Regions from separate parts of the Candidatus Pantoea rara genome, predicted to be linked through region 2. Evidence: predicted binding sites of a transcription regulator. Region 2 holds the regulator's gene; the other holds the start of a gene.
The links. The regulator sigma-54, encoded in region 2, starts transcription at its own class of promoters, with help from an activator protein. The targets are predictions, from matches to a motif close to GTTGGCACANNTTTCGCTNT.
Positions count from the first base shown of each region.

Region 1: the regulator sigma-54 is predicted to act here: its motif matches at 3,159-3,178, upstream of ACR8BF_RS02290 (gamma carbonic anhydrase family protein).

Region 1 is NZ_CP194942.1:469,166-474,362, reverse strand. Features, by position in the region: rRNA gene ACR8BF_RS02305 (23S ribosomal RNA) at 1-1,026, opposite strand, end outside; tRNA gene ACR8BF_RS02300 (tRNA-Glu) at 1,258-1,332, opposite strand; rRNA gene ACR8BF_RS02295 (16S ribosomal RNA) at 1,421-2,963, opposite strand; gene ACR8BF_RS02290 (gamma carbonic anhydrase family protein) at 3,453-4,007, shown strand; gene ACR8BF_RS02285 (DUF1488 domain-containing protein) at 3,974-4,231, opposite strand; gene aroE (shikimate dehydrogenase) at 4,228-5,046, opposite strand; gene tsaC (L-threonylcarbamoyladenylate synthase type 1 TsaC) at 5,050-5,197, opposite strand, start outside.
Region 2 is NZ_CP194942.1:3,566,209-3,571,405, forward strand. Features, by position in the region: gene kdsD (arabinose-5-phosphate isomerase KdsD) at 1-300, shown strand, start outside; gene kdsC (3-deoxy-manno-octulosonate-8-phosphatase KdsC) at 314-880, shown strand; gene lptC (LPS export ABC transporter periplasmic protein LptC) at 877-1,449, shown strand; gene lptA (lipopolysaccharide ABC transporter substrate-binding protein LptA) at 1,424-1,975, shown strand; gene lptB (LPS export ABC transporter ATP-binding protein) at 1,981-2,706, shown strand; gene rpoN (RNA polymerase factor sigma-54) at 2,755-4,188, shown strand; gene hpf (ribosome hibernation promoting factor) at 4,210-4,497, shown strand; gene ptsN (PTS IIA-like nitrogen regulatory protein PtsN) at 4,650-5,129, shown strand; gene rapZ (RNase adapter RapZ) at 5,177-5,197, shown strand, end outside.

The DNA of each region.
Region 1 (5,197 bases), 830 kb from region 2:
CCCACTTAACCATGACTTTGGGACCTTAGCTGGCGGTCTGGGTTGTTTCCCTCTTCACGACGGACGTTAGCACCCGCCGTGTGTCTCCCGTGATAACATTCTCCGGTATTCGCAGTTTGCATCGGGTTGGTAAGCCGGGATGGCCCCCTAGCCGAAACAGTGCTCTACCCCCGAAGATGAGTTCACGAGGCGCTACCTAAATAGCTTTCGGGGAGAACCAGCTATCTCCCGGTTTGATTGGCCTTTCACCCCCAGCCACAGGTCATCCGCTAATTTTTCAACATTAGTCGGTTCGGTCCTCCAGTTAGTGTTACCCAACCTTCAACCTGCCCATGGCTAGATCACCGGGTTTCGGGTCTATACCCTGCAACTTAACGCCCAGTTAAGACTCGGTTTCCCTGCGGCTCCCCTATACGGTTAACCTTGCTACAGAATATAAGTCGCTGACCCATTATACAAAAGGTACGCAGTCACCCCCATAAAGAAGGCTCCCACTGCTTGTACGTACACGGTTTCAGGTTCTGTTTCACTCCCCTCGCCGGGGTTCTTTTCGCCTTTCCCTCACGGTACTGGTTCACTATCGGTCAGTCAGGAGTATTTAGCCTTGGAGGATGGTCCCCCCATATTCAGACAGGATACCACGTGTCCCGCCTTACTCATCGAGCTCACAGCACGTGTGCTTTTGTGTACGGGAGTATCACCCTGTACCCTGCGACTTTCCAGACGCTTCCACTAACACACATGCTGATTCAGGCTCTGGGCTGCTCCCCGTTCGCTCGCCGCTACTGGGGGAATCTCGGTTGATTTCTTTTCCTCGGGGTACTTAGATGTTTCAGTTCCCCCGGTTCGCCTTGCAGCACTATGTATTCATGCTGCAATGATGCACAGAGTGCACCGGGTTTCCCCATTCGGACATCGACGGCTGTAGCGGTTCATATCACCTTACCGTCGCTTTACGCAGATTAGCACGTCCTTCATCGCCTCTGACTGCCTGGGCATCCACCGTGTACGCTTAGTCGCTTAACCTCACAACCCACAGGCGTTTTACAACGCTTGTAAGTCACGAGCATTTGAGAGACTCGAACGCATCGTGCTTTTCATTCTTATTACGGAGAATGAAAACGACGCGTCGTTTCAATTTTCAGCTTGTTCCGGATTGTTAAAGAGCAAATATCTCAAACGCGCCACGGCTGCTTACGCAACCAGAACGGTTTTGAGATACTGTATGGAGACACCTTTCACCTGTCACCAAGCAGGTGGCGTCCCCTAGGGGATTCGAACCCCTGTTGCCGCCGTGAAAGGGCGGAGTCCTAACCGCTAGACGAAGGGGACACGATCGTGTCACGACTTCGCAGCCGTCCTGCTCATTACTTTTTATCAGACAATCTGTGTGGACACTGCGCGGGAAGGTATCTTCAGGTAAGGAGGTGATCCAACCGCAGGTTCCCCTACGGTTACCTTGTTACGACTTCACCCCAGTCATGAATCACAAAGTGGTAAGCGCCCTCCCGAAGGTTAAGCTACCTACTTCTTTTGCAACCCACTCCCATGGTGTGACGGGCGGTGTGTACAAGGCCCGGGAACGTATTCACCGTGGCATTCTGATCCACGATTACTAGCGATTCCGACTTCACGGAGTCGAGTTGCAGACTCCGATCCGGACTACGACGCACTTTGTGAGGTCCGCTTGCTCTCGCGAGGTCGCTTCTCTTTGTATGCGCCATTGTAGCACGTGTGTAGCCCTACTCGTAAGGGCCATGATGACTTGACGTCATCCCCACCTTCCTCCGGTTTATCACCGGCAGTCTCCTTTGAGTTCCCGACATTACTCGCTGGCAACAAAGGATAAGGGTTGCGCTCGTTGCGGGACTTAACCCAACATTTCACAACACGAGCTGACGACAGCCATGCAGCACCTGTCTCACGGTTCCCGAAGGCACTAAGGCATCTCTGCCAAATTCCGTGGATGTCAAGAGTAGGTAAGGTTCTTCGCGTTGCATCGAATTAAACCACATGCTCCACCGCTTGTGCGGGCCCCCGTCAATTCATTTGAGTTTTAACCTTGCGGCCGTACTCCCCAGGCGGTCGACTTAACGCGTTAGCTCCGGAAGCCACTCCTCAAGGGAACAACCTCCAAGTCGACATCGTTTACGGCGTGGACTACCAGGGTATCTAATCCTGTTTGCTCCCCACGCTTTCGCACCTGAGCGTCAGTCTTTGTCCAGGGGGCCGCCTTCGCCACCGGTATTCCTCCAGATCTCTACGCATTTCACCGCTACACCTGGAATTCTACCCCCCTCTACAAGACTCAAGCCTGCCAGTTTCAAATGCAGTTCCCAGGTTAAGCCCGGGGATTTCACATCTGACTTAACAGACCGCCTGCGTGCGCTTTACGCCCAGTAATTCCGATTAACGCTTGCACCCTCCGTATTACCGCGGCTGCTGGCACGGAGTTAGCCGGTGCTTCTTCTGCGGGTAACGTCAATCGACGCGGTTATTAACCGCATCGCCTTCCTCCCCGCTGAAAGTACTTTACAACCCGAAGGCCTTCTTCATACACGCGGCATGGCTGCATCAGGCTTGCGCCCATTGTGCAATATTCCCCACTGCTGCCTCCCGTAGGAGTCTGGACCGTGTCTCAGTTCCAGTGTGGCTGGTCATCCTCTCAGACCAGCTAGGGATCGTCGCCTAGGTGGGCCATTACCCCGCCTACTAGCTAATCCCATCTGGGTTCATCCGATAGTGAGAGGCCCGAAGGTCCCCCTCTTTGGTCTTGCGACGTTATGCGGTATTAGCCACCGTTTCCAGTGGTTATCCCCCTCTATCGGGCAGATCCCCAGACATTACTCACCCGTCCGCCACTCGTCACCCAAGGAGCAAGCTCCTCTGTGCTACCGTCCGACTTGCATGTGTTAGGCCTGCCGCCAGCGTTCAATCTGAGCCATGATCAAACTCTTCAATTTAAGTTTGATTTGCTTAAACAAGTTAAGCTGTGCTCATCTGTAAAACGTCATAATGAATTTCATTATGTGTTCACTCGTGAGGCTTGATATTTTTTACGTCCGGAGACGCTGATATCAATCCTGCGAGTGCCCACACAGATTGTCTGATAAATTGTTAAAGAGCAGTGCGAACAGTGCGTTAGCGTCCTGTCGCGAGGTGGCGTATATTACGCTTTCCTCCTGCAGAGTCAACCTCTTTTTCAGAAGTTTTTCTCCGGCGGCCCAGTCTCCTGTGCCTCTCAGCCCGTTTCCCGTTGCCGGTGTTCCGTGTTGATGGAGGCGCATTATAGGGATCCCGCTTCAGAGCACAACCCTTTTTTGGGATCTTTTATCTGAACGGTTATAAATGATCCAGATTGATGAGATCGCCACCGATCCGGGTCAAAATTGCCTTGTCAGCTGGCTATAATCGCATCAGTCTGCAGTGAAAACAGAACAAAGGAGAACATGATGACTTCCGCCCTACGTCCATATAAAGATCTTTTCCCGCAAACTGGTCAGCGCGTTATGGTTGATCCAGGCAGTGTTATTGTTGGTGATGTAATTATGGAGGATGACGTGAGCATCTGGCCGCTGGTTGCGATCAGGGGTGACGTGAATCAGGTCCGGATTGGTGCCCGCACCAATGTACAGGACGGCAGTGTGCTGCACGTTACGCACAAATCTGCCTCCAATCCACAAGGCTTCCCTCTTATTATTGGCGAGGACGTCACGATCGGACATAAAGCGATGCTGCACGGTTGCACCATTGGCGATCGCGTGCTGGTCGGAATGGGATCGATTCTGCTTGATGGTGTAATCGTAGAAGAAGAGGTCATGATTGGTGCCGGAAGTCTGGTACCGCCAGGTAAAAGGCTGGAGAGCGGTTATCTCTATCTGGGTAGTCCGGTGAAGCAGATCAGACCGCTGAATGACAGTGAGAAGGAAGGTTTACTCTATTCCGCTAATAACTATGTCAGCTGGAAAGATGATTATCTGGCTGGAGATAACCAGATCCAGCCCTGAGTATCCACATCATCCTGACGAATAGCCGCTTCGGCCTCATCTTCCAGATCCCAGCGATGGTGCTGAAACAGCGCCATCGCCTCTCCTTCACCAAAGCGTGAAGCCAGCGACTCCATACTGATCGCACAGTTAAGCCGCATGCCGTTAACCAGTACCGGAAAACAGACTGCGTTCAGTTTAGCGTCATACGTTTCCTCATCCGGAAACTGTATCGCCTGATTCATGGCTGCATGGCCTGCTTGAGCTGAGCAATAACAGGGGCAATTTCCGGCATTACACCGTGCCATATATAGAAGGCGTGCGCAGCCTGACCCACCAGCATTCCCAGTCCATCTGCAAGATGATGTGTACCCTGCGCCTGACACCAGAGCAGGAAAGGCGTCAGCCCGCTTTGGTAAAACATGTCGTAACAGCACACATCCGGATGGATGACTTCCGCAGATAAATGAGGCGTTTCTCCATTAATACCGCTTGAAGTGGCATTGATGATCAGATCAAAGTTTTGATCCGCCAGCTGCTCAAAACTACATGCACGGATAGGACCGCTCTCTCCAAACAGAGTCGCAAGCTCTTCTGCCCGCGCAGCCGTACGATTGACCACCGTAAGCGTCACGCCTGCTGAAAGCAGTGGCAGGATGACACCGCGTGCGGCACCGCCCGCTCCTACCAGCAATACATTATCGCCAGCGTTGATCATCTTCAGCCGTTCAAGATCGCTTAACAGGCCAATCCCATCCGTGTTATCACCCAGGATCTGCCCATCACTGAGCCTCTTTACTGTGTTAACCGCGCCGGATAGTGCAGCTCTTTCACTCAGCTGATCGGCAAATTCCCATGCCTGCTGTTTGAAAGGCAACGTCACGTTGGCACCACGACCTCCATGGTCGAAAAAGGCAGAGAGCGCCTGGGGAAAACCATCAACCGGTGCACAAATGCGGCCATAACGATGTTCAATACCCGTCTGCTCAGCAAAAGCCTGATGGATAAGCGGAGATTTACTGTGGCTGATAGGATTACCGAAAACGGCGAATTGATCCATGAATTAACCCTGACGTATAAGTTCGCCGCTGATAACATCGCGGATTTCAGAAGGATTGAGTCGTCCGCCCGTTTTTCCCGACAGAACCGGGAAATGCTCGCCAAACTGCTGTTTCACTTCTTCAGCCGTGCGGCATGGAGGCAGGCCAGTC
Region 2 (5,197 bases):
CTGGAGATCACCCGCAAAAATCTGGGACTCACGGTAATCGTCGACGGTCTGATGAAAATTGAAGGTATCTTTACTGATGGTGACCTGCGCCGCATCTTTGATATGGGCATCGATTTCCAGCGCGCCACCATCGGGGAAGTGATGACGCCAGGTGGCATCCGCGTCCGGCCAAACATGCTGGCGGTTGAAGCTCTGAACCTGATGCAGACCAAAAACATCACCTCGATTCTGGTGGCCGATGACGACCGTCTGCTCGGTGTGGTACATATGCATGACATGCTGCGCGCTGGCGTAGTCTGAACAGGAAGAGAAAATGCAACAGGCAACTCCCCCGATTGAAACCTGCTACGGCCCGGTTAACGCTGACTTTATGGCGCGCGCCAGCAAGATTCGTTTGCTGATCTGCGACGTCGATGGCGTGATGTCCGACGGCGTGATCTACATGGGGAATAATGGCGAAGAGCTGAAAGCATTCAACGTGCGGGACGGTTACGGCGTACGCTGTTTGCTGACCTCCGATGTGGAAGTGGCTATTATTACCGGCCGCAATGCCCGTCTGATGGAAGATCGCTGCAAAACGCTCGGCATCCGTCATCTTTATCAGGGACAATCCGATAAGCTTTTGGCCTATCGTGAACTTCTGGATAAACTGTCTCTTTCTGACGATCAGGTCGCCTACATCGGTGACGACCTGATCGACTGGCCGGTTATGGCGAAAGTGGGATTAAGTGTGGCGGTGGCGGATGCACATCCAATCCTGTTGCCACGTGCGCATTATGTCACGCGGATCGCCGGTGGACGCGGTGCGGTGCGCGAGGTATGTGACCTGATCTTAATGGCGCAGAACAAATTTGAGGATGCCAAAGGGCAATCAGTATGAGTAAAAGCAGGCGTTGGATAACGCTGATTCTGACCTTGATTGCACTGGTTTTGATCGGCTGGAATCTTACTAATCAGGATGACGATGGTACGCCAGTCGGGACAGGCAGCCAGTCGCCGACCTATACCAGTGCGGATTCACACACTGTGGTTTATAACCCGCAGGGCGCGCTGTCATATAAACTGGTCTCTGACAAAGTGACCTATTTCTCGGATGATGAGCTGAGCTGGTTCGAAAATCCGGTAATGACCACTTATGATGAGAACAAAATCCCTACCTGGACGTTACGCGCGGATAAAGCAAAGCTCACCAAAGATCGTATGCTTTATCTTTATGGCCATGTTGAGCTGAATACGCTGACGCAGGATTCTCAGCTTGAGCGTATCAAGACGGATAACGCGCAGATCAATCTTGTCACTCAGGACGTTACCTCTGATGACCAGGTGACATTGTATGGCCGCAGTTTTAACTCTACCGGCATGAAAATGCGCGGCAATTTACGGACAAAAAACGCCGAGTTAATCGAGAAGGTCAAAACCTCATATGAAATTCAAAATGAACAAAAATAGCCTGAAGCTTTTACTGGCCAGCATATTGCTGGCAACCAGCGTTCCGGCGCTTGCCCTGACCGGTGACTCGGATAAGCCCGTCAATATTGACTCGCAGAATCAGGCGCTGGATTTGCAGGGCAATGTCGCGACCTTTACCGGCAATGTCATCGTGACGCAGGGTTCAATCAAAATCACGGCAGATAAAGTCGTGGTAACCCGTCCTGGCGGCGATAGCAAGAAAACCATCGTTGATGCTTACGGTAATCCCGCTACCTTCTATCAGATGCAGGACAGCGGCAAGCCGGTTCAGGGCCATGCCTCAAAACTGCACTACGAACTGGCTAATGACTTCGTTGAGCTGACCGGTAATGCTTTCATTGAGCAGCAGGACAGCAACATCAAAGGCGATCGTATTACTTATCTGGTAAAAGAGCAGAAAATGCAGGCTTACAGCCAGGGCCAGAACAAGCGCGTCACCACCGTCCTGGTGCCGTCGCAACTTCAGGATAAAGGTTCGTCCAACAGCGGAAAGAAGAGTAACTGATAGCTATGGCCACATTAATCGCAGAAAACCTGGCGAAGGCATATAAAGGCCGTCGCGTGGTAGAAGATGTCAGTCTGCAGGTAAAGTCCGGTGAGATTGTCGGCCTGCTGGGCCCGAACGGAGCCGGTAAGACCACCACCTTTTACATGGTGGTGGGCATTGTCCCGCGTGACGCTGGCCGCATTGTCATTGATGATGAAGATATCAGTATCCTGCCGCTGCATGCGCGTGCACGTCGTGGCATCGGCTATCTGCCGCAGGAGGCATCGATCTTCCGTCGCCTCAGCGTCTACGATAACCTGATGGCAGTACTGCAGATTCGTGATGATCTGACCGAAGAGCAACGCCAGGATCGCGCCCGTGAGCTGATGGAAGAGTTTCACATCGAACACCTGCGCGATAGCATGGGTCAGGCACTTTCGGGTGGTGAGCGACGTCGTGTTGAGATCGCACGCGCACTGGCCGCTAATCCTAAATTTATCCTGCTGGATGAGCCTTTTGCTGGTGTTGACCCAATCTCCGTTATCGACATCAAGAAAATCATTGAGCATTTGCGTGACAGCGGCCTCGGTGTGCTGATTACCGACCATAACGTGCGTGAAACCTTAGCGGTCTGCGAGCGGGCTTATATCGTCAGCCAGGGACGCCTGATTGCGCATGGCACGCCCAATGAAATTCTTGCGGATGAGCAGGTTAAGCGGGTTTATTTGGGTGAAGAGTTCAGACTCTGATAAGGTGTCCTTAATACCGATGTTTACCTGGGAACTACCATCCTGTCTATGAAGCAAGGTCTACAACTCAGGTTCAGCCAACAGCTGGCAATGACTCCACAGTTGCAGCAGGCGATTCGTCTGCTGCAACTCTCTACGCTTGAACTCCAGCAGGAGTTACAGCTTGCACTCGAAAGCAATCCGCTACTTGAGCAGACTGACCTGCATGAAGAGATCGACGCCCGGGAATCGTCGGAACCTGAGGCGCTGGATACACGCGAAGCGCTTGAGCAGAAAGAGATGCCCGATGAGCTGCCGCTGGATGCTACCTGGGATGAGATGTACACCGCGGGCACGCCTTCCGGCACTGGTACCGATTATCAGGATGATGAGTTACCGGTTTATCAGGGTGAAACCACGCAGTCACTTCAGGACTATCTGATGTGGCAGGTCGGACTGACGCCTTTTAGTGACACCGATCGCGCTATTGCCACCTCTATCGTCGATGCTATCGATGACACCGGATATCTCACCGTTTCGCTTGAAGAGATCCTCGACAGTATCGGCAACGATGATCTTGAAGCGGATGAAGTTGAAGCAGTGCTTAAACGCATTCAGCGCTTTGATCCTATTGGTGTTGGCGCGCGCGATCTGCGTGACTGTCTGATGGTTCAGCTATCGCAATATGCGCCCGAAACACCGATGCTGACAGAAGCACGCTTGATCGTCAGCGAACATCTTGACCTGCTGGCCAATCACGATTTCCGTAGTCTGATGCGAGTGACGCGCCTCAAAGAGGATGTGTTGAAAGAGGCGATGCTGCTGATTCAGTCGCTGGATCCGCGTCCGGGTCAGTCGATTAATACCAGCGAGCCGGAATATGTCATTCCCGATGTGCTGGTGCGTAAAGTCGGCAGCCGCTGGACGGTTGAACTCAACGCCGACAGCCTGCCGCGCCTCAAGATTAATCAGCACTATGCGGCAATGAGCGGCGCAACGCGCAATGACAGCGACAGCCAGTTCATTCGCAGTAACCTGCAGGAAGCACGCTGGCTAATTAAGAGTCTGGAAAGCCGCAATGATACGCTGCTGAAGGTGACGCGCTGTATTGTTGAGCAACAGCAGGCGTTTTTCGAGCAAGGTGAAGAATTTATGCGTCCGATGGTGCTGGCGGATATTGCCCAGGCCGTTGAAATGCACGAGTCGACAATTTCCCGCGTGACCACGCAAAAGTATCTGCACAGCCCGCGTGGCATTTTTGAACTGAAGTACTTTTTCTCCAGTCACGTCAATACTGAAGGTGGCGGCGAAGCCTCCTCCACGGCGATTCGTGCCCTGGTGAAGAAATTAATTTCGGCGGAAAATCCAGCCAAACCCTTGAGCGACAGTAAACTGACCTCCATGTTATCTGATCAGGGGATTATGGTGGCACGGCGTACCGTCGCCAAATATCGTGAGTCTTTATCCATCCCGCCATCGAACCAGCGTAAGCAGCTGGTTTGAAAGAAATGAGAAGGAAGACCTATGCAGCTGAACCTGACCGGGCAACACGTTGAAATCACTGCGCCTCTGCGTGAATTCGTTAACGGTAAATTTGCCAAACTGGAACACTATTTTGAACATATCAATCAGGTCTATATTGTTCTGAAGGTTGAGAAAGTCACTCAGGTGGCGGACGCAACACTCCACGTGAATGGTGGCGAGCTGCACGCCACATCCGAAGCGGAAGATATGTATGCGGCAATTGATGGGCTGATCGATAAGCTTGCCCGTCAGCTGACCAAACACAAAGATAAACTGAAAAAACACTAACCTTCACGCTCGCGAAGCGCGCATGGCGCGCAGAGCCGACAGGATGGGGCGGATAATCCGCCCCGTTTTGTCATCTGAGCAAGCGCCGTTTGTCTCAGGCGTTAAGACGCGCTGGCGGTGAATGGCCTGGTGAACACGCAAGTGAAACGATAATGAACAACGATCTCACACTGGAATTGAGCACAGTGCTTTCGCCAGACTGCACCCGCAGCGGCGTACACTGCCAAAGCAAAAAACGTGCGCTGGAAATCATCAGCGAACTGGCCGCTAAGCAGCTCAACCTGCCGCACCAGACGCTTTTCGAAGCGATCCTGACCCGCGAACGCATGGGCAGTACCGGTATTGGTAATGGGATTGCGATCCCTCACGGCAAGCTGGAAGAGGATACGCTGCGCGCGGTTGGGGTATTTATCAGCCTCGAACAGCCGATTGCGTTTGATGCCGTTGATAACCAGCCGGTCGATCTGTTGTTTGCTTTACTGGTCCCCGCTGACCAGTGCAAAACACACCTGCACACCCTGTCACTGGTGGCGAAGCGTCTGGCAGATAAAACGGTCTGCCGTCGTCTGCGTGCTGCGCAGAGTGATGAAGAGCTCTACGCCATTATTACGGAAGTCCAGACAGAGCAGTAACGCGTCTTTACCGGCCGCGTGCCGGTTTTAAAACGGGAGAGAAGGTCATGGTGCTGATGATCGTTAGC